DNA from 3 places in the Bradyrhizobium sp. USDA 223 genome. Region 2 is predicted to be linked to each of the others. Evidence: predicted binding sites of a transcription regulator. Region 2 holds the regulator's gene; each other region holds the start of a gene.
The links. Region 2 encodes PhoB, which activates phosphate uptake and scavenging genes when phosphate is short. Its sites were predicted from a motif close to TGTCATNNANCTGTCAT; they were not measured.

Region 1: ugpB (sn-glycerol-3-phosphate ABC transporter substrate-binding protein UgpB) is a predicted target of PhoB. The motif match lies at 5,646-5,662, and genes of this name have one in related genera.
Region 3: ABIA40_RS14210 (DUF47 domain-containing protein) is a predicted target of PhoB. The motif match lies at 7,653-7,669, and genes of this name have one in related genera.

What each region holds. Positions count from the first base shown of each region.
Region 1 is NZ_JBIYDR010000001.1:6,468,423-6,477,913, reverse strand. Features, by position in the region: gene ABIA40_RS30185 (DUF1150 domain-containing protein) at 212-484, opposite strand; gene ABIA40_RS30180 (Hsp20 family protein) at 535-960, opposite strand; gene ABIA40_RS30175 (sn-glycerol-3-phosphate import ATP-binding protein UgpC) at 1,299-2,387, opposite strand; gene ugpE (sn-glycerol-3-phosphate ABC transporter permease UgpE) at 2,496-3,344, opposite strand; gene ugpA (sn-glycerol-3-phosphate ABC transporter permease UgpA) at 3,344-4,225, opposite strand; gene ugpB (sn-glycerol-3-phosphate ABC transporter substrate-binding protein UgpB) at 4,275-5,591, opposite strand; gene ABIA40_RS30155 (CaiB/BaiF CoA-transferase family protein) at 5,919-7,121, opposite strand; gene ABIA40_RS30150 (organic hydroperoxide resistance protein) at 7,299-7,724, opposite strand; gene ABIA40_RS30145 (MarR family winged helix-turn-helix transcriptional regulator) at 7,880-8,338, shown strand; gene ABIA40_RS30140 (GIY-YIG nuclease family protein) at 8,343-8,579, opposite strand; tRNA gene ABIA40_RS30135 (tRNA-Ala) at 8,737-8,812, opposite strand; gene ABIA40_RS30130 (TIGR02300 family protein) at 8,910-9,317, opposite strand; gene aroA (3-phosphoshikimate 1-carboxyvinyltransferase) at 9,476-9,491, shown strand, end outside.
Region 2 is NZ_JBIYDR010000001.1:7,051,691-7,061,181, reverse strand. Features, by position in the region: gene apaG (Co2+/Mg2+ efflux protein ApaG) at 1-352, shown strand, start outside; gene ABIA40_RS32815 (Hsp33 family molecular chaperone) at 539-1,546, opposite strand; gene argF (ornithine carbamoyltransferase) at 1,717-2,652, opposite strand; gene ABIA40_RS32805 (aspartate aminotransferase family protein) at 2,652-3,860, opposite strand; gene ABIA40_RS32800 (GcrA family cell cycle regulator) at 4,318-4,830, shown strand; gene phoB (phosphate regulon transcriptional regulator PhoB) at 5,122-5,829, opposite strand; gene phoU (phosphate signaling complex protein PhoU) at 5,852-6,568, opposite strand; gene pstB (phosphate ABC transporter ATP-binding protein PstB) at 6,580-7,401, opposite strand; gene pstA (phosphate ABC transporter permease PstA) at 7,398-8,243, opposite strand; gene pstC (phosphate ABC transporter permease subunit PstC) at 8,248-9,237, opposite strand; gene pstS (phosphate ABC transporter substrate-binding protein PstS) at 9,373-9,491, opposite strand, start outside.
Region 3 is NZ_JBIYDR010000001.1:3,059,065-3,068,555, reverse strand. Features, by position in the region: gene ABIA40_RS14260 (hypothetical protein) at 112-258, shown strand; gene ABIA40_RS14255 (glutathione S-transferase family protein) at 336-1,040, shown strand; gene ABIA40_RS14250 (tRNA-binding protein) at 1,054-1,425, opposite strand; gene ABIA40_RS14245 (ArsC family reductase) at 1,530-1,889, shown strand; gene ABIA40_RS14240 (hypothetical protein) at 1,893-2,540, opposite strand; gene ABIA40_RS14235 (ABC transporter ATP-binding protein) at 2,876-3,631, shown strand; gene ABIA40_RS14230 (ABC transporter ATP-binding protein) at 3,624-4,370, shown strand; gene ABIA40_RS14225 (ABC transporter substrate-binding protein) at 4,427-5,647, shown strand; gene ABIA40_RS14220 (branched-chain amino acid ABC transporter permease) at 5,722-6,585, shown strand; gene ABIA40_RS14215 (branched-chain amino acid ABC transporter permease) at 6,587-7,555, shown strand; gene ABIA40_RS14210 (DUF47 domain-containing protein) at 7,713-8,357, shown strand; gene ABIA40_RS14205 (inorganic phosphate transporter) at 8,367-9,371, shown strand; gene sugE (quaternary ammonium compound efflux SMR transporter SugE) at 9,364-9,491, opposite strand, start outside.

The sequences.
Region 1 (9,491 bases), 580 kb from region 2:
CCGGACAAGCCCGGCCATGACGCTGTGGACACAGTCGGTGTCCCAGCCACGACTAACATGCGATTGCCCTGCGCACGCGGGCGGGGACGTCGCCGAATCCCGGTTGGCTGCCGATGGCGACGCGAACACCTCGCCGCCCAATTGAAAACGGGCACGCCTTCCTGCGAAGGCATGCCCGTTTGAAACTCTCTTCCTGCGATGCGCGCGTGCTTTAGTGCACGCTCACGGCCTGCAGCTCGTTGCTCCAGGCGTTGGCGATCGCGGCTTCGCGGCTGTCGGTCAGCATGATCGGCGTGCCGTCGGCGGCGTGGAGCGCGAAAAGCTTGAGGCCCGGCGCGATCTTGGGCGCCTCGGGGAACAGGCCCGGCACGTCCTCGGAGCGGATCTGCTTCACATAGGCGATATGGCCTTCGCCCAGGGTTGCCAGCGTCTCCGGAGAGACGTTCTTGGCTTCGTATTCGAACGCAACGTGACCTTCACTCATGGTCTCGACTCCTCTGGAACACTAAGCGGTCGAGTCCGCTACTCGTTCCATTATTCGTGCTCATTGATAGCGATTGTCTTAACGATCCGCTCCGGTTCAGGCCGGGCCAGATCGATCGACAACAACCCGTTCTTCAGATCCGCACCCAGCACCAGCATCCCCTCCGCCAGCACGAAGGTGCGCTGGAAGTGGCGCGCGGCGATGCCGCGATGGATGTATTGCCGGGATTTGTCGTCCTGCTGCCGTCCGCGGATCACGAGCTGGTTTTCCTCAATGGTTACATCGAGTTGGTCGCGCGTAAATCCGGCGACCGCCAGCGTGATGCGCAAACGCTCGGGCTGGCCGTCCGTGCGGTCGCACCTCTCGATATTGTAGGGAGGATAACCGTCGGCGCCTTTGACGACCCGATCGAGCACGCGCTCGATCTCGTCAAAGCCCAGCAGGAAGGGACTGGAGAGCGTTGGAACACGAGACATAGTTTACAAAGTCCTCGCAGAAGCGACTTTGGTGTGTCGGGGCCCGTCGTGGCACCCCTTGATCAGCAATATGGGCATGTTCCCCTGTGGGTTCAAGCAGGTAGCCGGGAGGCTGTGGACGGGCCGATTCCGCCTTCGATAGGCTCGACATGGCCTCAGCTGCGTCATGGCCGGGCTTGTCCCGGCCATCCACGACCTTGCTTGGCAGCACCGAGAGCGTGGATGCCCGGGACAAGCCCGGGCATGACGGATCCGCGAGAATTCTCCAACGAAAACAAACCCCTTTCTACTGTGCATGGGGTTGTTTTCGCACTTTTGTCGTCGGGCCCCGGAGCCGCTCAGCTCTTAAGCCGCGTCCGCCCGTCGTCACTGAACAGATGCAGCTTGGCCCGCACCGCCGCGACCCGGATCCTCGCGCCGATGGCGGGCGCCTGGGTTCCGGGAATGCGGACGATGACCTCACCGGGTGGCAGCTCGCCGGGCGTGGCGGCGACGCGCTGGTCCTCCTGCTCGCGGGAGCCGTAGACGAAGGTCTCGGCGCCGACGCGCTCGATCGCTTCGACGGTGAGCGGCAAGGCGACGCCGCCGGCCGGGACTTCGTCGGTGATGACAAAATCCTCTGGGCGGATGCCGACGATGCCGGCGTCGGCTGCGGCGCTGCCGGCGAGCTGCGACCGGATCTCCTCGGGCCGCGTCGACATCAGGTTCATCGGCGGTGCGCCGATGAAGGAGGCGACGAAGGTCGTGGCCGGCTTCTCGTAGATATCAAGCGGATTGCCGACCTGCTCGACCTGGCCGCCGTTCATCACGACAAGAATGTCGGCGAGCGTCATCGCCTCGAGCTGGTCATGGGTGACGTAGATCGACGTCGTGTTGAGCCGGCGCTGCAATTTGCGGATCTCGACCCGCATCGCGATGCGCAGCTTGGCGTCGAGATTGGAGAGCGGCTCGTCGAACAAAAACACTTTCGGCTGGCGCACGATGGCGCGGCCCATGGCGACGCGCTGGCGCTGGCCGCCGGAGAGCTGGCGCGGCTTGCGCTCCAGCATGGCGGAGAGCTCGAGCACGCGCGCGGCTTCTTCCACGCGAGTCTTGATCTCGGCCTCGGCCATGCCACGGTTACGCAGGCCATAGGCCATGTTGTTGTAGACGCTCATATGCGGATAGAGCGCGTAGTTCTGGAACACCATCGCGATGTCGCGATCGGCGGGCTCGACCTGGTTGACGACGCGGCCGCCGATGTCGATCTCGCCGCCGGTGACCGTCTCCAGTCCCGCGACCATGCGCAGCAGCGTGGACTTGCCGCAGCCGCTTGGTCCGACCAGCACGCAGAACTGTCCGTCGCCGACATCGACGTCGACGCCCTTGATGGCCTCGAAGCCGCCGGGATAGGTCTTGCGGACGCTGCGCAGGGTGACGTTAGCCATGGGTTGCACCGGCGAATAGCGAGTAGGGAATGGCGAATGGGGACTTGTTAGCACGCAAGGCGGACGCAGCGACCCCATTCGCCACTCGCCATTCACTATTCGCCATCTTCACTTTTCCGTCTCGACCAGGCCGCGCACGAACAATTTCTGCATGGCGACGACGACGACCACCGGCGGCAGCATGGCCAGCACGGCGGTTGCCATCACGATCGGCCATTCGGTCAGCGCGTCGGTGGTGGTGATCATCTTGCGGATGCCGATCTGGATGGTCTGCATGTCGTCGCGCGTGGTGATCAACAGCGGCCAGAGATACTGATTCCAGCCGAGGATGAACAGGATCACGAACAGCGCCGCCATGTTGGTGCGCGACAGCGGCAAGAGCGTATCCCAGAAGAAGCGGAAGGGGCCGGCGCCGTCGATGCGCGAGGCTTCCAGCAATTCGTCCGGCACCGTCATGAAGAATTGGCGGAACAGCAGCGTCGCGGTGGCCGATGCGATCAGCGGCAGCGACAGGCCGGCATAGCTGTCGAGCATGTGCAGGTCGGCGACGATCTTGTAGGTCGGATAGATGCGCACCTCGACGGGCAGCATCAAAGTGATGAAGATGATCCAGAAGATCGCCATCCGGAACGGAAAGCGGAAATAGACGATCGCATAGGCGGAGATGATCGAGACCGCGATCTTGCCGAGCGCGATCAGCATCGCCATCACCAGCGAGTTCAGCATCATGTTGCCGACCGGCTCGCGGGTGGAGCCGCTCGTGCCGATGAAGATCGTCTTATTGTAGGTTTCGAGAAAATGGCCACCCGGCAGCAGCGACATCTGCCCGTTGGCGATCACCGCGTTGTCCTGGGTTGAGGCCACGAAAGCGAGATAGACCGGGAACGCGACGATCGCGATCCCGATCCAGAGGATGATATGGGCAATGTAGCGCCGAAAGCCTTCTTCCTCGACCATCAGTAGGTCACCTTGCGTTCGACGAAGCGGAACTGGATGCCCGTCAGCACGATGACCATGATCATCAGGATCACCGATTGCGCCGCGGAGCTGCCGAGGTTGCCGCCGAGCAGGCCGTCGGTATAGACCTTGTAGACCAGCGTCTCCGTCGACTTGCCCGGACCGCCGCGGGTCATGGTGTCGATGATGCCGAACGTGTCGAAGAAGGCGTAGACGATGTTGACGACCAGCAGGAAGAAGATTGTCGGCGACAGCAGCGGGAAGATCACGGTCCAGAACCTGCGCATCGGGCGGGCGCCGTCGATCGCAGCCGCCTCGATCACGCTGCGCGGGATGCTCTGGAGGCCGGCGAGGAAGAACAGGAAGTTGTAGGAGATCTGCTTCCAGGCGGCCGCCATGATGATCAGGGCAGCTGCCTGATTGCCGTCGAGCAGCGGATTCCAGTCGATACCTAGGGTGCGCAAGTAGCGCGCGAGCACGCCGAGCGAAGGGTGCAGCATGAAGATCCAGAGCACACCGACGACCGGCGGCGCCACCGCATAGGGCCAGATCAGCAGCGTGCGGTAAAGCGTGCCGCCACGCAGCGGCTTGTCGGCCATGACCGCGAGCAGCAGCGCGAATGACAGCGACGAGATCGCGATGGCGAACGAGAAGAAGAAGGTGCGGACGATCGCCTCGAAATAGGCGCGCTCCTTGAACAGGTCGATATAGTTCTCGAACCAGACGAAGCTGGTTGACAGGCCGAAGGCGTCCTGGAGCAGGAAGGACTGGATCACCGCCTGCAAGGCCGGCCAGTAGAAGAATATCAGGACGATCGCGAGCTGCGGCGCAACCAGCGCATAGGGCAATAGCTTCGATTGGAAAATGGCTTGCTTTTGCATGATGCCTGCGGGGGCGGCAGGCCGGTTGACCGGCCTGTCGCTTGTCGCCTTACTTCACGGCGGTCTTTTCGAACTGGCGCAGCATGGTGTTGCCGCGCTCGACGGCCGCGTCCAGCGCCTGCTTGGCCGTCTTCTTGCCGGCCAGCGCCTGCTCGATCTCTTCCGCCCAGACGTCACGGAGCTGCACCATGTTGCCGAGGCGCAGGCCGCGCGAGTTCTCGGTCGGCTCCTTGTTGGTCAGCTCGAGCAGCGGCGTTTCCAGATAGGGCTGGTCCTTGTAGAAGCCATCCGCCTTGGCCTTGTCATAGGCCGCCTTGGTGATCGGCAGATAGCCCGAGGCCTTGTGGATGTAGACCTGGCGATCGGTGTCCGAGAGGAAGGAGAAGAATTTGGCGACGCCCTTGTAATCGTCCGCCGGTTTGCCGCCCATCACCCAGAGCGAGGCACCGCCGATGATCGAGTTCTGCGGCGCGCCCTTGGCGTCGGGATAATAGGGCATCGGCACCGCAGTGAAGGCGAACTTGGCCTGCGCCTTCACGTTGCCGAAGAACGCCGACGAGGTCAGGTAGAGCGGGCATTCGCCCGACGTGAAGCGGCCTTCGCCGGTGTTGGTGCGGCCGGCATAGTCGTAGGTCTTGTCCTTCTGGAGCTCGACCAGATTTTCGAGATGCTTGACCTGGAGCGGACCGTTGAAGGACAGCACGGTGTCGAAGCCGTCGAGACCGTTTGCCTTGCTGGCGAGCGGCACGTTGTGCCAGGCGGAGAGCTGCTCGAGATTGACCCAGGTGACCCAGGAGTTGGAGAAGCCGCAAGTGGCGTGGCCGGCCGCCTTCAGCTTCTTGGCGGCGTCGAACACTTCGGGCCAGGTCTTCGGGATCTCGACATTCGCTTTCTTCAGCGCGTCGAGGTTGACCCACATCACCGTCGAGGACGAGTTGAAGGGGAAGGACAGCATCTCGCCCTTCGAGGTCGAGTAGTAGCCGGTGATCGCGGGCAAGTAAGCCTTCGGATCGAACTTCTCGCCTGTCTCGGCCATCAGCTTGTAGACCGGCTTCACTGCGCCGGTCGCGGCCATCATGGTGGCGGTGCCGACCTCGAACACCTGCATGATGTGCGGCGCGTTGCCGGCGCGGAACGCGGCGATGCCGGCGTTCATCGTGTCGGCGTAGTTGCCCTTGTAGGTCGGGATCACCTTGAAGTCGCTCTGCGTGGCGTTGAAGTCGTTGGCGAGCCTGACGATGACGTCGTTGTTGGCGCCGGTCATCGCGTGCCACCACTGGATTTCGGTCACTGCGAGTGCCGGCGAGACGCCGAGACCAATTGTGAGTGCGACGGCCGCCGCCGCGCCAAAATGTCGAAGAGCCATCAAGAAAACCTCCCTTGCCCGTCACTAAAGAAGCGCTTGCGCTAGCAGCGCCACATGACGTTCACATGACTGTGTAAGCGGGACAAACGAAAGCAGCAAGCGCTGCCAAATGGGAAGTCGTCAAATAGGCCAAGACGGAGCCGTCAGCCGACTCCGTTCGCGCTGCACATGCGTGCGCGCGCCGCAGTGCGGCATTGAGATGAGGCACTATCGCGCCGGGTGAGGGTTCTATCCTCTAGGGGATTGTCCCGGTGCGGAGACACCCTCTCCCCAACCCTCTCCCGCGAGCGGGAGAGGGAGCGCACCACCGTTGACGCTCGCCTTAGCTCAGCGTTTCCGCTCGGGACCGCAGACCGTGCCCTTTTCGACCATCGCGTCGATCTCGGCCTTGGAGTAGCCGAACTCGCCCAGCACCTCGGCCGCGTGCTGGCTGAATTTCGGCGGCACGCGGCGCAGGCTCGGCTTGCTGCGGTCGAGCCGGATCGGCGAAGCCACGCCCTTGTACCAGTCCTTCTCGATAATATCGCCACGCGCGATCGTGTGCGGGTTGGTCAACGCCTGGTCGATCTTCTGCACCGGCCCCGCGGGCAGGCCGGCCGCGAGCAGGCGGTTGCACAGCGGCTCGGCCTCGTGCTGGCTGAACACGGCGGCAAGCTCGGCGCGCAGCGCCTCGCGATTGGCGATGCGGTCCTTGTTGCGGGCAAAGCGTGGATCGGTGCCGAGCTCGGGCTTGCCGATCTCTTTCGCCAGCTTGCGGAAGGTGCCGTCATTGCCGACGCCGATGAAGATGTTGTCGGTCTTGGTCGGGAAGATCGCGTAAGGGACGAGGTTCGGATGCTCGTTGCCGGTGAGACCAGGCGGCTTGCCATGCATGAAATAATTCGCGGTGTGCGGATGCATGATGGCGAGGCCGGTCTCGTACAGCGTCGTCTCCAGGAACTGGCCCTTGCCCGACCGCTGCCGCTCCGACAGCGCCATCAGGATGCCGATCGCCGCATAAAGTCCGGTGGTGATGTCGACCAAGGGCACGCCGATCCGCATCGGCCCGCTCTCGGGCGAGCCGGTCGCCGCGATCATGCCGGTCATGGCCTGGATGATGGCATCATAGCCGGGGTTGCCGCCGCGCGGGCCGTCGGCGCCGAAGCCGCAGATCCGGCAATGCACGAGGCGGGGATATTTCTTGCTGAGGACGTCGTTGCCGATGCCCCATTTCTCCAGCGTGCCCGGCTTGAAATTCTCGATCAGGACGTCGGCGGTCTCCAGCATCTTGAGCAGCACGATTCGGCCGCCCTCGGAGGCGAGGTCGAGGCCGATCGAGCGCTTGTTGCGGTTGATGCCGACGAAATAGGCCGCATCCTCTTCGTGGAACGGAGGGCCCCATTCGCGCACCTCGTCGCCCGCGGGCGGCTCGACCTTGATCACGTCGGCGCCGTGGTCGGCGAGGATCTGGGTGCAGTAGGGACCGCCGAGCACGCGCGTGAGATCGATGACGCGCAGTCCGCTCATGGCGCCCGTTGCTGCTTCAGTCATGCCTTCGCTTCCCTGTGTCGATCATTGGATCACAGGCCTAGCGAGGTTTGTTTGCGCCAGCAATGGCGCCGAGCGTGGAGCCGTATGCGCCGCCGTGCAGCCATGCCGCGGGGTGGCAAATTTCCTCGTAAGTGGCCGGCCCGAGGAGGCCCCGGGCCAGCCGATCCGCGCTGCCGATCAGACCACCGTCAGGCGAACGTCAACGTTGCCGCGCGTGGCATTGGAGTACGGGCACACCTGGTGCGCCTTCGCCACCAGCGCCTCGGCATCTGCACGGGCAAGGCCCGGCAGCGAGACCGCAAGGTCGATATCGAGGCCGAAGCCGCCCTCGGAGCGAGGGCCGATGCCGACGGTCGAGGTGACCGAGGCATCCGCAGGCACCTTCGGGCCGCCCTGCGAGGCCACGAACTTCATCGCGCCGATGAAGCAGGCGGCATAGCCGGCCGCGAACAGCTGCTCGGGATTGTTGCCAGCGCCGCCGCCACCGCCGAGCTCCTTCGGCGTGGTGAGCTTGACGTCGAGCGCGCCGTCGAGGGTCGCAGCATGGCCGTCGCGGCCGCCGGTGGCCTTGGCGCTGGTCTTGTAGAGGACGTTCACAGACATTTTCGTCTCCTCGGGTCTTTCCGGGTTGGGGTGCAAGCTTTATCGCAGACAATTAGATTGCGCGCAATCTAATTCGTCGCGCCTCACATTTAATTGTTCGCAATTGAATGTGCCGCCGGCCGGGCCCAGAATGAGAGAAACGCGCGAGATTCGTCATGGCCCGGAAATCAACGGTGGTAGACCCGCTTCGCCTCGACAACCAGATCTGCTTTGCGGTCTATTCCGCCACGCACGCCTTCAACCGCGTCTACAAGCCGCTGCTCGATCGGCTCGGCCTGACCTATCCGCAATATCTGGTCATGCTGGTGCTGTGGGAGCGGGACGACGTGCCGGTCAAGGAGATCGGCGAGAAGCTGTTCCTGGATTCGGGCACGCTGACGCCGCTGCTCAAACGGCTCGAGGCTGCCCATCTCGTCAGGCGCACCCGCTCGCGCGAGGACGAGCGCCAGGTCCTGATCGCCCTGACGGCGCAGGGCCATGCGCTGAAGGAGAAGGCGCGCAACGTGCCGCAATCGATCCTGGCGGCGTCGGACTGCTCGGTGTCAGAACTGGTCGCGATGAAGGACGAGATCGTGGCGCTGAGGGATCGGCTGAATGCGGTGATCGGGGAGTAGGGGGCTAAAGCCGCTTCTTGGCGAAGGCGCGGCCTGATGCCGACTTCAAGTACTTTTCGAATGCGACGGCCTGCTTCTCGTCGCTGAATGCGACGTAAGTCTTGAGCCGCCAAGGTCCGTATTTCGAAGTGTGGGGCACCTCGCCAGCATTGTGCTTTGTCAGTCGGGCGCGGAGGTCGTCGGTGATCCCGACGTAGAAATGGAGGGAATCGAGGCTCTCCAAGATGTAGACGTACTTCATCGCACTCCCCCCGGTTGTCGAAGAGAGTTTACACCCGCCCTTGTTTTGCTGAAGCCCGGCTTCGCCCTTCGGGCTACGCCGCGGCAGCCTTCGCTAGCTTCGCCACGAGGGAGCGGAGCTGGCTTGCCGAGCCGAAGCTGGCGAAGCCAGCGAAGGCTGGTGGAGCCAGGCGGGATCGAACCGCCGACCTCTTGCATGCCATGCAAGCGCTCTCCCAGCTGAGCTATGGCCCCTTAGTCCAGATGGGAGGATCCTGGGGGACCCGTCCCGGCCGGCGAGCGCTCTAGGCGACTCGCGCGGTGCACCCTTTTTCACAGATCAGGGCTGATCTCAAGTCTCTTCATCACCGCCGACATCACCAATGATGTCGGTCACGTCCTCATCGCCCTCTTCCTCGTCGGCAATGAAGGTCGAATCGTCGTCATCATCGTCGTCGAGGGTCTCGTCGACCTCGATATCGTCCTCCGATTCGGGCACGACCGCCTTGACCTTGCCGGTGTTCTCCTCGGCATCGGCCTCCTCGAGCGAGACCAACTCCTCGGCCTCCGCCGGCTCCGGCGCGTTGTCCTGGGCCATGTTGCGGGCCTCGGCGGCACGGGGGCCGCGGGCAGGAGCGACCGGGGCGATCGGCACCACTTCGCCGGTATAGGGCGAGATCACCGGATTCTTGTTGAGGTCATAGAACTTCTTGCCCGTGGTCGGGCAAATACGTTTGGTTCCGAGTTCGGACTTGGCCACGGCAGGAATCCTGGGAATGTCTGAAAAGCGGTGCTTCACTTGGCTAGTTGGCGGCCCGCTGTCAATAGCGCATTACGGGAGAACGACATGCCCGTGACGGGGCGCGGACCATGTGGTACCTGCGCGCCAGCCCACCGGGCCTATTCAAGGACACAATCTTGACCCATTCCGACC
Region 2 (9,491 bases):
GCCGAACTTTGTTCCGGAGCAATCGTCGGCCGACCGCTCGCGCTACTTCTGGTCCTACACCATCGTCATCACCAATTCGGGCGAGGAGACCGTGCAGCTCAAGACGCGGCACTGGATCATCACCGATGCCTCCGGCCGCCAGCAGGAGGTGAAGGGCGAAGGCGTGGTCGGCGAACAGCCGATCCTGGCCCCCGGCGAGCGCTTCGAATACACCTCCGGCGTGCCGCTCTCGACCGCCTCGGGCTTCATGACCGGCCGCTACCAGATGGTCAGCGAAACCGGCGAGCGTTTCGAGATCGACGTGCCGACATTTTCGCTGGACAGCCCCGACAACAAGCGGGTGTTGAATTAGGGAGGCGAGTTCGCCGTAACACTCACAACTGTCATGCCCCGGCTTGACCGGGGCATCCAGTACGCCACGGCCTCTCGTTTCGATCAGCATCGTCTCGGAGTACTGGATCGCCCGATCAAGTCGGGCGATGACACCGCGCGTGTGGCACTGCTCCACTCGTCATTGAGTGCAGCGACGCGGGTAGGCTTACGCGTCCTCGACGCCCGCTTCGTGCGGCGTGAACTGGTACACCGACGAGCAGAACTCGCAGGTGACCACGACCTTGTCGTCCTTGACCATGGCGGCGCGATCGTCGTGCGAGAAGCTCTTGAGCATCGCGGCGACCGCATCGCGCGAGCAGGAGCACCGCGCCTCGAGCACCTGCGGATTGAACACGCGCACGCCGCGCTCGTGGAAGAGGCGGTAGAGCAGCCGCTCGCCGGAGAGTTCGGGATCGATCAGCTCGACGTCCTCGACGGTCTCGATCAGCGAGCGGGCCTCGACCCAGGCATCGTCCTCAGTGACGCTGTGCACCTCGGTGCCGTCGGGCGCATCGCCGGGATGCAAGTCCGCCTGCCGCGCGCGCTCCGGCGCCTTGGGCAGAAATTGCATCAGCATGCCGCCGGCGCGCCAGCGATGCTTGCCGCCGTCGCTCGAGCGCCACTCCTCGCCGACCGCGAGGCGCACGCGCGTCGGGATCTGCTCGGAGCGCATGAAATATTCGTGGGCGGCGTCTTCCAGGCTGCCGCCGTCGAGCGCAACCAGGCCCTGGTAACGGCTCATGTCGGGGCCCTGGTCGATGGTCATGGCGAGATGGCCGCGGCCGAGCAGCGTGCCGGAATCCTTGGTCGTGCCCAGGCGCGAGGCGTCGAAGCGCGCATAGGCGCGCAGGCGGTCCGGGGCCTTGTAGTCGACGACCAGGAACGACACCGGACCGTCGGTCTGGGCCTGAAGAATGAAGCGGCCCTCGAATTTCAGCGCCGATCCAAGCAGCGTCGTCAGCACGATGGCCTCGCCGAGCAGCTTGCCCACGGCTGCGGGATAGTCGTGCTTGGTGAGGATGTCGTCGAGCGCGGGGCCAAGCCGCACCAGGCGCCCGCGCACGTCGAGCGCGTCGACCTCGTAAGGCAGCACGGCGTCATCGATCGGAACCGATGATGGCGCGCGAACCGGGCCTTCAGGCCCGGTTTTCATGTCAGGAGATTGGGAAACCATGGCGCTTTATCTGGGGTCGTTCGATGCAAATTGAAAGAGGCACGCCCGCATTCCGTCGTCCGCGGAACGACGAGCTGCGTAGCCCGGATGGAGCGCAGCGCAATCCGGGGGGTCTTTCCACGCGTTGAGAACCCCGGATTTCGCTGCGCTTCATCCGGGCTACAAGAAGGTTACTTCACCGCGTCGAAGCACCAGGCCAAGATGCCCTTCTGCGCGTGCAGGCGGTTTTCGGCCTCGTCGAACACGACCGATTGCGGCCCGTCGATCACCTCATCGGTGACCTCCTCGCCGCGATGGGCCGGGAGGCAATGCATGAACAATGCGTCCGCCTTTGCCAGCGACATCAGCTTGGCATTGACCTGGTAGGGCTTGAGGACGTTGTGGCGGTGCTCGCCCTCCTTGTCGCCCATCGACACCCAGGTGTCGGTGACGACGCAATCGGCGCCGCGCACGGCGGCCTCGGGATCGGTGCCGAGCACGATCGGCGCGCCCGTCGCCTTGATCCAGTCGCGCATCGCCTTTTTCGGTGCGAGCTCCGGCGGCGTTGCGACATTGAGCTGGAATTTGAAGCGCTCGGCGGCATGGGCCCAGGACGCCAGCACGTTGTTGTCGTCGCCGGTCCAGGCCACCGTCTTGCCCTCGATCGGGCCGCGATGTTCCTCATAGGTCATGAGGTCGGCCATCACCTGGCAGGGATGCGAACGCCGCGTCAGGCCGTTGATGACGGGCACGGTGGCGTTGGCCGCGAGCTCCAGCAGCGCATCGTGGTTGAGGATGCGGATCATGATGGCGTCGACATAGCGCGACAGCACCCGCGCGGTGTCGGCGATGGTCTCGCCGCGGCCGAGCTGCATCTCGGCGCCGGTGAGCATGATCGCCTCGCCGCCGAGCTGGCGCATGCCGACGTCGAACGAGACGCGGGTGCGGGTCGAGGGACGCTCGAAGATCATCGCCAGCGTCTTGCCCTCGAGCGGCCTGACCGGCTGTTGCGCCTTCTGCTTCGCCTTCATGGCGGAAGAGGCGGCGAGCATGCTCTTGAGCTCCGACAGCGGCAGCTCGTTGATGTCCAGGAAGTGCTTGGGAGCTTTGTTGGGCGTCGTGCTCATCAGCTTGCCGCCCGCTTGGTCTGGCTGGAGGAGATCGCAGCGCAGGCCCGCTCTAACCGCCCGACGCTGTCCTCGATCTCCGCTTCGGTGACGATCAGGGGCGGCAGGAAGCGCACGACATTGTCGCCGGCCCCGACGGTGAGCAGCTTTTCGGCGCGCAGCGCCGCGACGAGATCGCCCGACGGCACCACGGCCTTGATGCCGATCAGCAGGCCCTCGCCGCGAACCTCGCTGACGACATCAGGGTGACGATCGATCACGGAGGCGAGCTTCTGCTTGAGCAGCAGCGACATCTTCTGCACGTGGTCGAAGAAGCCGGGCTTGAGCATGACGTCGAGCACGGCGTTGGCAGCCGAGATCGCGAGCGGATTGCCGCCGAAGGTCGAGCCGTGCGAGCCGGGCCCCATGCCGGCGGCCGCATCCGCGGTCGCCAGCACCGCGCCGATCGGAAAGCCGCCGCCGAGCGCCTTGGCGAGCGACATCACGTCCGGTGTGACGCCGGTGCGCTTGTAGGCAAAGAGCTCGCCGGTGCGGCCCATGCCGGTCTGCACCTCGTCGAAGGCGAGCAGCAGCCCGCGCTCGTTGCAGAGCTCGCGCAGCGCCCTCAGGAAGGCGTGAGGTGCAGAACGAACGCCACCCTCGCCCTGGATCGGCTCGATGAGAATGCCGGCGGTGTGCGGACCGATCGCTTTCTTCACAGCCTCCAGATCACCATGCGGCACCTGGTCGAAGCCATCCATCGGCGGGCCGAAGCCCTCGAGATATTTCGCAGAGCCGGTGGCGGCGAGCGTCGCCAGCGTGCGGCCATGGAAGGCACCCTCGAAGGTGATCATGCGGTAACGCTCCGGATGCCCCTTGGAGAAGTGATGGTGACGCACCAGCTTGATCACGCCTTCCAGCGCCTCGGCGCCGGAATTGCAGAAGAACACGAAGTCCGCAAAGCTCTCATTGCAGAGGCGGCTTGCGAGCTTCTCGCCGTCAGGGCTCTGGAACAGGTTCGACATGTGCCAGAGCTTGGTCGCCTGCTCCTGCAATGCCTTGACCAGCGCGGGATGGACATGGCCGAGCGCATTCACCGCCACGCCCGAGGTGAAATCGAGATAGCGATCGCCGTTGGTCGCGATCAGCCAGCAGCCTTCGCCGCGCTCGAAACCGAGGTCGGCCCTGGCGAAAACGGGGAGCAAATGCGGCGCTGCGCTGTTAGTCATGACATCACTTGAATGTTGCGGACGGTGTGAGGCATGCATTGCGCGACGCACCATCAACCGGCCCCGGAAAACGAAACGTGCCGCCTTTTAAGGGCGGCACGTGCCACTATCTTATGCTTGGCAAGACGGGTGTCAATGCCGCCCGGAAAGCCTCGCGAAACGCTGATTCCGTAGTCTTGCGGTGCCGATTTTGCGGTTTTTCACCACGGAACATGTGGAAGCGAGTCGGCGGACTCTTGCGCGGGAGTCACGCCATATTGTAGCGTTTGGACTGTCAGATACGACATCTCGTGCAGCAGTTCTGATCCCAGAAGTCCTCATGTACCGGCGTAAACGTTCGGGCGTCTTGAGCGCGCCCGGCGAGCCTTAAGGGATTCTGACGGCACGGGTTTTTCAAGGCTAAAGCATTCGCTGCGAAGGCCCAGGATGGCAGGCGCGCAGCGAGGGAAAGGGTGCAATGACGGTTTTGACCTGGTCCGATGATCGCGTCGAGCAGCTGAAGAAGCTCTGGGAGGCCGGACTTTCGGCCAGCCAGATCGCGGCGGAGCTCGGCAATGTGACCCGCAATGCCGTGATCGGCAAGGTGCACCGGCTCGGCCTGTCCGGCCGCGCCAAGAGCCCTTCATCGGCAGCGCCCAGGCCGCGCAAGGCACGGCCCGCGCAGCACATGATGCGGGTGACCCGCCCCGTCGCGCGCGGCAACACCGCGCTGGCGCAGGCCTTCGAGGTCGAGTTGGAAGCCGAGCCGGTTACCTACGACAACGTGGTGCCGATGAGCCAGCGGCTGTCGCTGCTGGAATTGAACGAGGCGACCTGCCACTGGCCGGTCGGCGATCCATCGAGCCCGGATTTCTTCTTCTGCGGCGGCAAGGCGCTCTCAGGCCTGCCCTACTGCGCCCAGCATTCGCGCGTGGCCTATCAGCCCGCAGCGGACCGCCGTCGCGCAGCACCGAAGCCGGGCACGCGGTGAGCTCGCGATTTCATTGATTGCCAGGACAGCAGCCGTCACACGATGACGGCTCCAATTATTCGGTGTCATCCCCGCCTAGTGCGCGATTGCGCACGGGGAGCGGGGATCCATAACCACAGGGCGCGGTGATTGCGCGAGATGGTTACTGCGAGTCTTCGCCAGACCACGTACTATCGTTGATCGCGGCGAGCGCGAGCGCTCGCGCTGAGATCCCGGGCTCGCGCTGCGCGCGCCCCGGGATGACGGTCGAGATCGGCGCCGCAGTTCGCCAAACCAGCTGTCGCTGGCGCTTTATGTCTGCTCAGCCTTCGCAAAGCGATCGTCCAGCGCGTAGCCGGCGCCGCGGACGGTGCGGATCGGGTCCTGCTCGCGGCCGAGATTGAGCAGCTTGCGCAGGCGGCCGATATGGACGTCGACGGTGCGCTCGTCGATGTAAATGTCGCGGCCCCAGACGCTGTCGAGCAGCTGCTCGCGCGAGAACACGCGGCCGGGATGCTCCAGGAAGAACTCCAGCAGGCGATATTCGGTCGGGCCGAGATCGATCGGCCGGCCTGAGCGCGCCACGCGGCGCTTGTCGCGGTCGAGCTCGATATCGCCATAGGCGAGCACGGTGGCGAGGCGCTCGGGACTCGCACGCCTGAGCAGACCCTTCACGCGCGCAAGCAGCTCCGGCACCGAGAACGGCTTGACGATGTAATCATCCGCGCCGGTCGCAAGCCCGCGCACCCGCTCGCTCTCCTCGCCGCGCGCGGTGAGCATGATGATCGGCAGCTGCTTGGTCTCGGAGCGGGTCCGAAGCCGCCGGCACAGCTCGATGCCCGACAGGCCCGGCAGCATCCAGTCGAGCACGATCAGATCGGGAATGTGCTCCTTGAGGCGGGTGTCGGCGTCATCGCCGCGCATCACCGTCTCGACGTCATAGCCGTCGCCTTCGAGGTTGTAGCGAAGAAGCTCGGTGAGAGCTTCCTCGTCCTCAACCACCATAATGCGTGCGCCCATGTTGTCGTCGCTCCTTAAGTCGTCAGGTGTTCGGCACCGTCGTGGCGAAGGTCGTCATGTCGCCCTTCGGCCGCTTGTCGGTGATCGCCTGGCCCTCGATCATGTAGAACACGGTCTCGGCGATGTTGGTGGCGTGGTCGCCGATCCGCTCGATGTTCTTGGCACAGAACATCAGGTGGATGCAGAACGAGATGTTGCGCGGATCCTCCATCATGTAGGTGAGGAGCTCGCGGAACAGCGAGGTGCAGATGGCGTCGACTTCCTCGTCGCCCTTCCACACCGCCATCGCCGCCGGGAGGTCGTGCGCGGCATAGGCGTCCAGCACCGATTTGACCTGCTGCTGCACGAGGTCGGTCATGTGCTCCAGGCCGCGGAACAGCTTGAGCGGATGAAAATCCGTCTCCAGCGCCGCGACGCGCTTGCCCATGTTCTTGGCGAGATCGCCGATGCGCTCGAGATCGGTCGCAACGCGCATGGCGCCGACGATCTCGCGCAGGTCCACGGCCATCGGCTGGCGGCGGGCGATGGTGAGCACGGCGCGCTCCTCGATGCGCTTCTGCAGCGCGTCGAGCTCGCCGTCGGTGGCGACGACGCGCTGGCCGAGCGCCACGTCGCGGCGGATCAGCGCGTCGACGGAATCGACGATCATGCGCTCGGCGATGCCGCCCATCTCGGCGACCAGGCGGGTGAGCTCCTGAAGGTCGCTGTCGAAAGCCTTTAAGGTATGTTCAGAACCCATGTTCCGTCTCCTCAGCCGAACCGGCCGGTAATGTAATCCTGCGTGCGCCGATCGCTCGGCGACGTGAAGATCTTGCTGGTGTCGTCGAACTCGATCAACTCGCCGAGATACATGAAGGCGGTCTTGTCGGAGACGCGCGCCGCCTGCTGCATGTTGTGGGTGACGATCGCGATCGTGTAATTCTCGGACAATTCCTGGATCAGCTCCTCGACCTTGGCGGTCGAGATCGGGTCGAGTGCCGAGCAGGGCTCGTCGAACAGGATCACCTCGGGCCGCACCGCGACGGTGCGGGCGATGCAGAGGCGCTGCTGCTGGCCGCCGGAGAGCGACAGGCCGGAGGCATTAAGCTTGTCCTTGACCTCGTTCCACAGCGCGCCGCCGCGCAGCGCCTTCTCGACGCGGCCGTCCATCTCGGACTTGGAGATCTTCTCGTAGAGGCGGATGCCGAAGGCGATGTTCTCGTAGATCGTCATCGGGAACGGCGTCGGCTTCTGGAACACCATGCCGACCCGGGCGCGGAGCAGGTTGAGGTCGAGCTTGGGGTCGAGGATGTTGGTGTGGTCGAGCAACAGCTGACCCTCTGCGCGCTGGCCCGGATAGAGGTCGTACATCCGGTTGAAGATGCGCAGCAGGGTGGACTTGCCGCAGCCGGACGGGCCGATGAACGCCGTGACGCGGTTGGTGCCGAGCGCCAGGTTGATGTTCTTCAGCGCGTGGTGGTCACCGTAGTAGAAGTTGAGGTTGCGCGCGGTGACCTTGGCGGGCGCCTCGGGCAACGGCTGCGAACCGGGATGAACGGTCGGTGCGCTGACGGAAACAGACATTTCACTCATTTTGCAGTCCTCTCGGCGCCAAGGATGCGCGCGCCAATGTTAAGGGCAAGCACGGTCAGGGTGATCAGCAGCGCGCCGCTCCAGGCGAGTTGCTTCCAATATTCGTAGGGGCTCTGCACGAAGTTGTTGATGGTGACAGGCAGGTTCGCCATCGTCTTGTCCAGGCCGAGGCTGAAGAACTGGTTCGACAGCGCCGTGAACAACAGCGGCGCGGTCTCGCCGGCGACCCGGGCGGTGGCGAGCAGCACGCCGGTGATGAGGCCGGCGCGCGCCGCACGGTACGCGATTCGCCTGATCACCAGCGAGCGCGGCAGGCCGAGCGCGCTGGCAGCTTCGCGCAACGGATTCGGCACCAGCAGCAGCATGTCCTCCGTGGTGCGCACGACGACCGGGATCACGATGACGGCAAGTGCCAGCGCGCCCGCAATCGCCGAGAAGCCGCGCATCGGCACCACCACCGCGCCATAGATGAAGAGGCCGATGATGATCGAGGGTGCCGACAAGAGAATGTCGTTGATGAAGCGGATCACCGAGGTCAGCTTGTCGTTGCGGCCGTACTCGGCGAGATAGGTGCCGGCGAACAGGCCGAGCGGCGCGCCGATGCCGACGCCGATCACGGTCATGATCAGCGAGCCGACGATGGCGTTGCGCAGGCCGCCCTCGTTCGATCCGGGCGGCGGCGTGTCAGCTGTGAAGACCTGGAGGTTGAGCCCGGCCAGGCCGTTGTAGAGCAGCGTGACCAGGATCAGCGCGAGCCAGGTGACGCCGAAGGCGGCGGCGGCGATGCAGAGGCCGCGGATGACGATGTCCCAGCGGCGGCGGCGTGAATAGATCGGGTTCATGGCTTCACTTCCCGGCCTTGGTTTCGAGGCGCAGCAGCATCAAACGGGCGGCCGCGAGCACGAAGAACGTCAGCACGAACAGCAGGAGGCCGAGCAGGATCAGGCCGGACTGGTGCAGGCCGTCGCTCTCGGCGAACTCGGATGCGATCGCCGCCGAGATGGTCGTGCCCGGCGCGAAGATCGACGAGGAGATCCGGAACGAGTTGCCGATGATGAAGGTCACCGCCATGGTCTCGCCGAGCGCCCGGCCCAGCGCCAGCATGACGCCGCCGATGATGCCGACGCGGGTGTAGGGGATCACCACGCTGCGGACGACCTCCCAGGTGGTGCAGCCGACGCCGTAGGCGGCTTCCTTCAGCACCGGCGGCACCGTCTTGAACACGTCGACCGAAATCGAGGTGATGAAGGGCAGCACCATGATGGCGAGGATCAGCGCGGCGTTGAACAGGCTGAGATAGGACGGGGGCCCTGCGAAGATCGCGCCCAGCACGGGGACGCCGTCGAACACCCTGATCATGAAGGGCTGGAAGGTGTTGGCCAGGAAGGGGCCGAGCACGAAGAAGCCCCACATGCCGTAGATGATCGAGGGAATGCCGGCGAGCAGCTCGACCGCCATGCCGATCGGGCGGCGCAGCCATTGCGGGCAGAGCTCGGTGAGGAAGATCGCAATGCCGAGACCGACGGGAATGGCGATCAGCATCGCGATGAAGGAGGTGACGAGCGTGCCGTAGATTGGCCCGAGCGCGCCGAGCACCGGCGGATCGGCCGAGGGCGCCCAGCGCTGCGTCCACAGGAAGGAGATGCCGAACTCCTGGATCGCCGGGAAGGCGCCGACGATCAGCGAGATGATGATGCCGCCGAGGATCAGCAGCACCGAGATCGCGGACAACCGCGTGATCCAGTAGAAGGTGACGTCGCCGAGCTTGAACGCGCTCAAGGCCTTGGCGCGATCATATGGACCGGCAGCATCAATCACATTGCTCTCAACAGCCATCTCAGCCACGCCGATCCCCTATACCCGTTTTATGTACGCTTGTTGTTGGTGGCGCGCTCCGGATACGGCAGGAGGCCGATCCGGAGCGGAGATCTTGCAGCATCCCGGAACCGTGTCCGGGACACATATAGCGCCTTAGCTCTTGATCTCGGCAGCCCAGGTCTTTTCGATCTGCTGGACGACGCTGTCCGGCATCGGGATGTAGTCGAGCTCCTCGGCCATCTTGCCGCCGTTCTTGAAGGCCCAGCGGAAGA
Region 3 (9,491 bases), 4.0 Mb from region 2:
CGATGCCGTCGCAGCGAGATCGGGAAAAAATAGCAATATTTTGTTGCCGCCTGGAACGTGGCGCCTGAGCCGACGTTCTATGCCCGAGGCTGTCGAGGGATATAAAATACCATGTACGACGTGTGCCAATTGGCGACCGCGATGCTCGCGATCGCCTTTACGGCCCTGCTGCTGATCACGGGTCAACGGTTCATCGAGTCTCGGCTGCAGTATGAAGCAATGCCCCCGTTCGTGGCGATGGCGACACTGCCGCCTTAGCACAGCCGGAAGTGACTTGCGCGGTGCGGTATCTTGCCTAGATTGAGCACGCCTCAGTCCATGCACCCAGAGTCCCGATGTCCGATCTGTCCGTCTTCCCCATCACCAGGCGTTGGTCCGCCAAGCACCCCGAACTGCTCCAGCTCTATTCGTTGCCGACGCCGAACGGCGTCAAGGTCTCGATCATGCTGGAGGAGATCGGGCTACCTTACGAGGTCCACCTGGTTGATTTTGGCAAGGACGATCAGAAGACCGCCGAATTCCTCTCGCTCAATCCGAACGGCAAGATCCCGGCGATCCTCGATCCGAACGGGCCCGGCGGCAGGCCGCTGCCGCTATTCGAGTCCGGGGCGATCCTGCAATATCTCGCGGAGAAGACGGGCAAGCTGCTGCCGCAGGATGCCGCGCGCCGTTATCAGACGCTGCAATGGCTGCACTTCCAGATGGGCGGCGTCGGGCCGATGTTCGGCCAGGTCGGCTTCTTCCACAAATTTGCCGGCAAGGATTACGAGGACAAGCGGCCTCGCGACCGCTACGTCGCCGAAGCCAAGCGCCTGCTCGGCGTGATGGAGGCGCATCTCGCCGGCCGGCAATGGTTCATGGATGACGACTACACCATCGCCGACATCTCCATGCTCGGCTGGGTGCGCAATCTCATCGGCTTTTATGGCGCCGGCGATCTCGTCGAGTTCAGTCAGTTCAGGGCGGTCGGCGCCTGGCTCGAGCGCGGGCTTGCGCGCCCCGCGGTGCAGCGCGGGCTCAACATTCCGGCAAGGTCCTGACAAGACCCTGAGGCTAGAACAGCCGTCCGCCGTTCGGCACCGGCTTGCTCGGCTGCACCAGCACGACCTTGCCGTCGGCATCGGGGAAGCCGAGCGTCAGCACCTCGGAGACGACCGGGCCGATCTGGCGCGGCGGGAAATTGACGACGGCCGCGACCTGTTGGCCCACGAGGGTTTCGAGCGGGTGGTTTTCGGTGATCTGGGCCGAGCTCTTGCGCACGCCGATGGCGGGGCCGAAATCGATCCACAGCCGCCAGGCCGGCTTGCGCGCTTCCGGAAACGGCTTGGCGTCGACGATGGTGCCGACACGGACGTCGACCGCGAGGAAAGTGTCGAAGTCGATGGTCGGTGCGGCCGCCGCTGCGGGATCGTGGGTGACGTGCATGGGATGTCCGTTCGGTGGGTGACGCGTCTCGCGACATTGTCGCGCGACGCGGAGTTTCGTACAACGCCACGCACATCACCGCTACGTCATGCGCGAGGACCGTCTTGCCCACCATCATCTACGGCATCAAGAACTGCGACACCATGAAGAAGGCCCGCGCCTGGCTCGATGGCCATGGCGTGGCTTACGCGTTTCACGACTACAAGGCGGCGGGTGTCGAGAAGGACAGGCTGAAGCAGTGGAGCGACAAGGTCGGTTGGGAGACCCTGCTCAATCGCGCCGGGACGACCTTCAAGAAGCTGCCCGACTCCGACAAGGAAGGCCTCACCGAGAAGAAGGCGCTGGCCTTGATGCTAGCGCAACCATCGATGATCAAGCGGCCGGTGCTCGAAATCGGCGGCAAGCTGTTGGTCGGCTTCAAGCCGGATATCTATGCCAAGGAGGTCGGTGGCAAGGCGCGCTGACGGCTAGTTCAGCTCAATGATCTCGTTGGAGATGACGGGGCCCGGCCGATCCGAGAACTCGACCGGATCGGCGGGTGCGATGCGGCCGGGGGCGCGATGAAACAGCTCGCGATCGATCACGGCCCGCAGCTTCGGGCGCGGCAGCGCGTCATTTCCGCGCATCAGATTCTTGATCTCGAAGCCGCCGTCCTCGCAGAAGGTCTTCACTGACGCGATGACGTGGCTGACCTTGCCGTCTGTCAGGAACGGCAGCAGCAGCCGCTCATACGCGACGATGCGGCCATAGGTGTCGTCGACGTCGGCAACGCTGTAGACCGGAAGGCCGCGCGCGACGCATTCATGATAGATCGGCACCACGTGCGGCGCGAGCCGCGGTCCGACGTAATCATCGAGCGAAACGCCTTTTCCGGTATGCCCATAGGCGCGCGAGATGCGGGTGCCCTCGCTCTGGATGACGAGGCGCGGCGTCGGCGTCGAAAGCTCCACCGTATAGTAGATGAGCTCCAACAGCTCCTCCTCGAGCCGCGCGGGCTGATACTCCCAGATCGACGGAGCGATCTTCTGGAGCGCATAAAGTCGCAGCCACGTGTTGAGGAGGTCACGCTGCCGGATCGACTTGACGACGGAGGGAGCCGCGCTTGCAAAATCCAAGACAATATTCTCCGCGCGTGAAAACCCCGGGATGATCGGGCCTGCGGGAAAATTTTCGATGAAGGCTGGCGCGGGAGACGAAAGACCGTTAACGACAGCTTGATGGCCGGTGCCTTGCGAACCGGAAAGGCCGGGCAGGCACGACATCGACCTCTGCGACTAAGGGAGCATTTGTACCCCGGCCGGAGGCCTGACCTGCTCAGCTTTCCGCCTTGCCTAACCCCCGTCACCTCCGGCATATTCCGCGCCCGGAGGCGGCGCCCCGGTGGGCTGCAAGTCCTCCGGACAGCCGAAGCAACAAGGACAGCGCCGCGCGCGGGCAGGGGGAAAACTGTTTGGCCGATGAGTTCATTCTCGAAACGGAAGGCTTGACCAAGGAGTTCGCGGGCTTCTTCGCCGTCCGCGACGTTGCGCTCAAGGTTCGCCGTGGGAGCATTCATGCGTTGATCGGCCCGAACGGGGCCGGCAAGACGACCTGCTTCAATCTCCTGACCAAGTTCCTCAAGCCGTCGGCCGGGAAAATCCTGTACAAGGGGCAGGACATCACCGCGATGGCGCCGGCGGATGTGGCCCGCATGGGGCTGGTCCGTTCGTTCCAGATTTCGGCGGTGTTTCCCCATCTCACCGCGCTCGAGAACGTCCGTGTCGCGCTGCAGCGCCAGCATGGCTCCTCGTTCGATTTCTGGCGCTCCAAGACCGTGCTCAACCGCTTCAACGATCGCGCCCGCGAGCTGCTCAACGATGTCGGCCTCAGCGAGTTCGCCAACACGCCCGCGGTCGAGATGCCCTATGGACGCAAGCGCGCGCTCGAGATCGCAACCACGCTGGCGCTCGACCCCGAGATGATGCTGCTCGACGAGCCGATGGCCGGCATGGGCCACGAAGACATCGACAAGATCGCGGCGCTGATCAAGCGTATCTCCGCGAAATACACCATCCTGATGGTCGAGCATAACTTGAGCGTCGTGGCCAACCTCTCTGACATCATCACCGTGCTGACGCGCGGGCAGGTGCTCGCGCAGGGCCATTACTCCGAGCTCACCAAGGACGAGCGCGTCAAGGAAGCTTACCTGGGAGCCGGTCATGCCTGACACTGCGATCGCCGAGGCTCCGGCCAGGGCTGCGACGGGCGGGAACATCCTGCAAGTCCGCAACCTGGAAGCCTGGTACGGCGAGTCTCACATCCTGCACGGGATCAACTTCGACGTGAACGCGGGCGAGGTCGTCACCCTGCTCGGGCGCAACGGCGCCGGCAAGACGACGACGCTGAAGTCGATCATGGGCATCATCGGCAAGCGCACCGGCTCGGTGAAGTTCAACAACCAGGAGATCATCCGCGCGACCTCCGACAAGATCGCGCGCATGGGCGTCGCCTTCTGTCCGGAAGAGCGGGGCATATTCTCCAGCCTCGACGTGCGCGAGAATTTGATGCTGCCGCCGGTGGTCCGCGAAGGCGGTTTGCCGCTCGACCAGATCTTCGAGCTGTTCCCGAACCTGAAGGAGCGGCTGAACAGCCAGGGCACCAAGCTGTCGGGCGGCGAGCAGCAGATGCTGGCGATCGCGCGCATCCTGCGCACTGGCGCGAGCTTCCTGATGCTGGACGAGCCGACCGAGGGTCTTGCACCCGTCATCATCCAGCAGATCGGCCATACCATTGCGCGGCTCAAGAAGGAGGGCTTCACCATCCTCCTGGTCGAGCAGAACTTCCGCTTCGCCTCCACCGTCGCCGACCGCTACTACGTGGTCGAGCACGGCAAGATCATTGACGGGTTTTCCAATTCGGAGCTTGCCGCCAACATGGACAAGCTCCACACCTATCTCGGCGTGTAGCCGAGCAGGCCGAACGATCGAGAGTAACTATCAAAGGAATATTGGGAGGTCGGATTATGAAGCACAGCATTTCGGCAATGTTGCTCGGGACGGCCCTGGCGCTCGGCGCGGCAGGCGGCGCGGTCGCGCAGGACAAGAACATCAAGATCGGCGTGCTGACCGACAATTCAGGACTTTATGCCGATCTCGGTGGCGCCGGCTCGACCGTCGCCGCACAGATGGCGATCGAGGATTCCGGGCTCGCTGCCAAGGGCTGGAAGCTCGACCTGATCTCCGCCGACCATCAGAACAAGCCCGACATCGGCTCCACGATTGCTCGGCAATGGATCGACGTCGAGAAGGTCGACATCTTCATGGATGTCCTGAACTCCGGCGTTGCGCTGGCGGTGAACAATATCGTCAAAGAGAAGAATTCCATCCTGATCAACACAGGTGCGGCGACGTCGGATCTCACCAACGCGCAATGCTCGCCGAATACGGTCCACTGGGTCTATGATACCTATATGCTGGCCAACAGTACCGGGCAGGCGCTGGTGAAGGCGGGCGGCGACACTTGGTATTTTCTCACCGCAGACTACGCCTTTGGCCATGCCCTCGAGCGCGACACCGCCGCGGTCGTGGTGAAGTCGGGCGGCAAGGTGATCGGCAACGTCAAGCATCCCCTGAATACCGCTGACTTCTCGTCGTTCCTGCTTCAGGCGCAGGCCTCCAAAGCCAAGATCATCGGCATGGCGAATGCCGGCGGCGACACCACCAACACCATCAAGCAGGCGTCCGAGTTCGGCATCGTCTCGGGCGGCCAGAAGCTTGCGGGCCTGCTGCTCTTCATCACCGACGTGCACTCGCTTGGTCTGAAGGTGGCGCAGGGCTTGAACTTCACCGAGACCTTCTATTGGGACATGAACGACGGCACGCGCGCCTTCTCCAAACGCTTTTCCGAGCGCATGAAGAACAAGGCGATGCCTTCGATGGTGCAGGCCGGCGTCTATTCGGGCCTGCTGCACTATTTCAAGGCGCTGGAGGCGATGGGCGGCAATCCGCATGACGGGGCCAAGGTGGTCGCCAAGATGAAGGAGATGCCGACCGACGATGCGTTGTTCGGCAAGGGAACGATCCGTGCGGACGGTCGCAAGCTGCATCCGGCCTATCTGTTCGAGGTCAAGAAGCCCGAGGAATCCAAGGGCCCCTGGGACTATTACAAGCTGATCGGCACGACCCCCGGCGACCTGGCCTTCCGGCCGCTGTCGGAAAGCGCCTGTCCGCTGGTGAAGAAGTAACGTGAACGCTACAGGCCGGCGCGCAGCGGTGCCGGCCTGTTGTTGAGGAATAGAAGGGACCGGGTGCGGGATCGATGCAGGCTCTCTACGCTCAGCTACTGGTGGGACTGATCAACGGCTCGTTCTACGCGCTGCTCAGTCTCGGGCTTGCCGTCATCTTCGGCATGCTCAACATCATCAATTTCGCCCATGGCGCGCTCTACATGATGGGCGCTTTCGTCGCCTATTTCCTGCTGAACCTCGGCGGCATCAACTATTGGTGGGCGCTGCTGCTGGCGCCGATCATCGTCGGCATCTTCGGCATGATCCTGGAGCGGACCATGCTGCAATGGCTGACCGGGCTCGATCATCTCTACGGCCTGCTCCTGACCTTCGGCATCGCGCTGATCGTGCAGGGCGTGTTCCAGAACTATTTCGGCTCCTCGGGCCTGCCTTACGCCATTCCCGACCAGCTCAGGGGCGGCATGAATCTCGGCTTCATGTTCCTGCCGATCTACCGCGGCTGGGTCGTCGTGTTCTCGCTGGCGGTGTGCCTTGCGACCTGGTTTTTGATCGAGAAGACGCAGCTCGGCGCCTACCTGCGCGCCGCCACCGAAAATCCGACGCTGGTGCGTGCCTTCGGTATCAACGTGCCGCGCATGATCACGCTCACTTACGGTCTCGGCGTCGGCCTTGCCGCGCTCGCCGGCGTGCTCTCGGCGCCGATCAACCAGGTGCGGCCGCTGATGGGCGCCGACCTCATCATCGTCGTGTTCGCGGTGGTGGTGATCGGCGGCATGGGCTCGATCATGGGCTCCATCATCACCGGCTTCGCGCTCGGCGTGATCGAGGGCCTGACCAAGTATTTCTATCCCGAGGCGTCCAACACCGTCGTGTTCGTGCTGATGGTGCTGGTGCTGCTGGTGAAGCCGACGGGATTGACGGGAAGGGCGGCCTGAGATGACAACCCTGACGGACGACACGCTTCCTGTGACCCCGCGTGCGATGCGCGACGAGATGATTGTATTCGCTGTGATGGCGCTGCTGCTCGCAGCGGTGCCGTTCACGGGCGTCTACCCCTTCTTCGTAATGCAGGCGCTGTGCTTTGCGCTGCTCGCCTGCGCCTTCAATCTGCTGGTCGGCTATGGCGGCTTGCTGTCGTTTGGCCACGCGATGTTCTTGGGCACGGCCGGCTATTGCAGCGCGCATGCGCTGAAGGTCTGGGCACTGCCGCCCGAGCTCGGCATTCTCGTCGGCGTCGCCGCGGCGTTCGTGCTGTCGATCGTCACCGGCTACATCTCGATCCGTCGCCAGGGCATCTATTTCTCGATGATCACGCTGGCCCTGTCGCAGCTCCTGTACTTCATCTATCTCCAGGCCCCGTTCACCCATGGTGAGGACGGCATCCAGGGCATCCCGCAGGGACGCATGTTCGGCCTGCTCGATCTGTCCAAGCCGACGGTGCTGTATTATGTCGTGCTGGTCGGCTTCCTCGCCGGCTTCCTCCTGATCTTCCGCATCATCAACTCGCCGTTCGGCGAGGTGCTGAAGTCGATCCGCGAGAACGAGCAGCGCGCGATCTCGCTCGGCTACCGTACCGACCAATACAAGTTCCTGGCCTTCGTGCTGTCGGGGACGCTCGCCGGCTTTGCCGGTGCGCTGAAGGTGTTCGTGGCCCAGAACGCTTCGCTCACCGACGTGCACTGGACGATGTCGGGCGAGGTCGTGCTGATGACGCTGGTCGGGGGGCTCGGCACCGTTTTCGGTCCCGTGGTCGGCGCCTTCGTCATCATCGCCATGCAGCAATATCTGGCGGGCTTCGGCCAGTGGGTGACGGTGATCCAGGGCGTGATCTTCGTGGTCTGCGTGCTCACCTTCCGCCGCGGCGTCGTCGGCGAAATCGCGCATTACCTCCGGCGTTCGCTTTAAGTAGTTGATATTGCATCAATTTCATTGATGCATGAAAGCGGTGGATGACCCGGCTCCGCGGGCGTGAGGCGACACGCGCGCGGATCGAAAATGGTCTATGACAGTTTTATGACAGCCCTCGCGGGCCTGACCATTTTCCAACCGGTAGCCTATTCCCATGATGCGATGGTTTCGTGCGTTCCTGCCCAGGGAAGAGCGGTTCTTCGACCTGTTCGATCGGCATGCCCAGACCGTGATTCAGGGCGCAGTCGCGTTGCAGGGCATGCTTAAGGGGGGCGAGGAGACGCCGGTCTATTGCCAGCGCGTCAACCAGTTCGAGAACGACGCCGACAACATCACCCGCGAGGTGCTGACGGCGGTACGCCGCACCTTCATCACCCCGTTCGACCGCGGCGACATCAAGAACCTGATCACGTCGCTGGACGATGCCATCGACCAGATGCAGCAGACGGCCAAGGCCGTGATGCTGTTCGAGGTGCGCAGCTTCGAGCCGCCGATGCGCGAGATCGGCGGACTCTTGATCGAATGCGCCAATCTGGTCGGCCGTGCGCTGCCGCTGATGCAGGAGATCGGCAAGAACGTCGCCATGCTGACCGCGATCACCGAGGAGCTCGGCAATCTCGAGGGCCGGGTCGACGATCTCCACGACATCGGCCTGAAGGAGCTGTTCCTCAAGCACCGCGACGGCAATGCGATGGATTTCATCGTCGGGGCCGAGATCTACGACCATCTCGAGAAGGTGGCCGACCGTTTCGATGACGTTGCGAACGAGATCAACAGCATCGTCATCGAGCAGGTGTAGGGCCTCGCCGTGGATGCCGCGTTGGGTCTTCCCGTCCTGGTCGGCTTGATCGCCGTCGCGCTGCTGTTCGATTTCCTGAACGGCCTGCACGACGCCGCCAATTCGATCGCGACCATCGTCTCGACCCGCGTGCTGCGGCCGCAATTCGCGGTGTTCTGGGCCGCGTTCTTCAATTTCATCGCCTTCCTGGTGTTCGGGCTGCACGTCGCCCAGACCATCGGCACCGGCATCATCGATCCCGCGGTCGTCGACGCCCAGGTGATCTTCGCAGCCCTCGTCGGCGCCATCGTCTGGAACCTCGTGACCTGGGCGCTCGGCATTCCATCGTCGTCGTCGCACGCGCTGATCGGCGGGCTCGTGGGCGGCGGCTTGGCCAAGGCCGGTATTTCGGCCGCGGTATGGAGCGGCCTGTCCAAGACCGCGCTGGCGATCGTGCTGTCGCCGCTGGTTGGCTTCCTGCTCGCAATGGCGCTGGTTGCGATCGTGTCCTGGGCCTCGGTACGCTCGACGCCGTTCGCGGTCGACCGCGCCTTCCGCATCCTGCAATTCGTCTCCGCGTCGCTCTATTCGCTCGGCCATGGCGGCAACGACGCGCAGAAGACCATGGGCATCATCGCCGTGCTGCTCTATTCGCAGGGCTATCTCGGCAGCGACTTCTCGGTGCCGTTCTGGGTGGTGCTGTCCTGCCAGGCGGCGATGGCGTTGGGCACGCTGATGGGCGGCTGGCGCATCGTCCGCACCATGGGCCTGCGCATCACGAAATTGACCCCCATGCAAGGCTTTTGCGCCGAGACGGGAGGCGCGGTGACCCTGTTCATGGCGACCTATCTCGGGGTTCCCGTCTCGACCACCCACACCATCACCGGCGCTATCGTCGGCGTCGGTGCCGCCCGCCGCGTCTCGGCCGTGCGCTGGAACGTCGCAAGCTCCATCGTCTATGCCTGGGTGATCACGATCCCGGCCTCGGCCATTGTGGCCGCCCTGACCTGGTGGGTGGTCCAGCTCGTCAGGTGACGAGCTTCAGTCCGATGATGCCGGCGACGATCAGGCCGATGCTGGCGAGGCGGAAGGCCGTCGCCGGCTCGCCGAACAGAACCATGCCGAGCGTCGCCGTACCGACCGCGCCGATGCCGG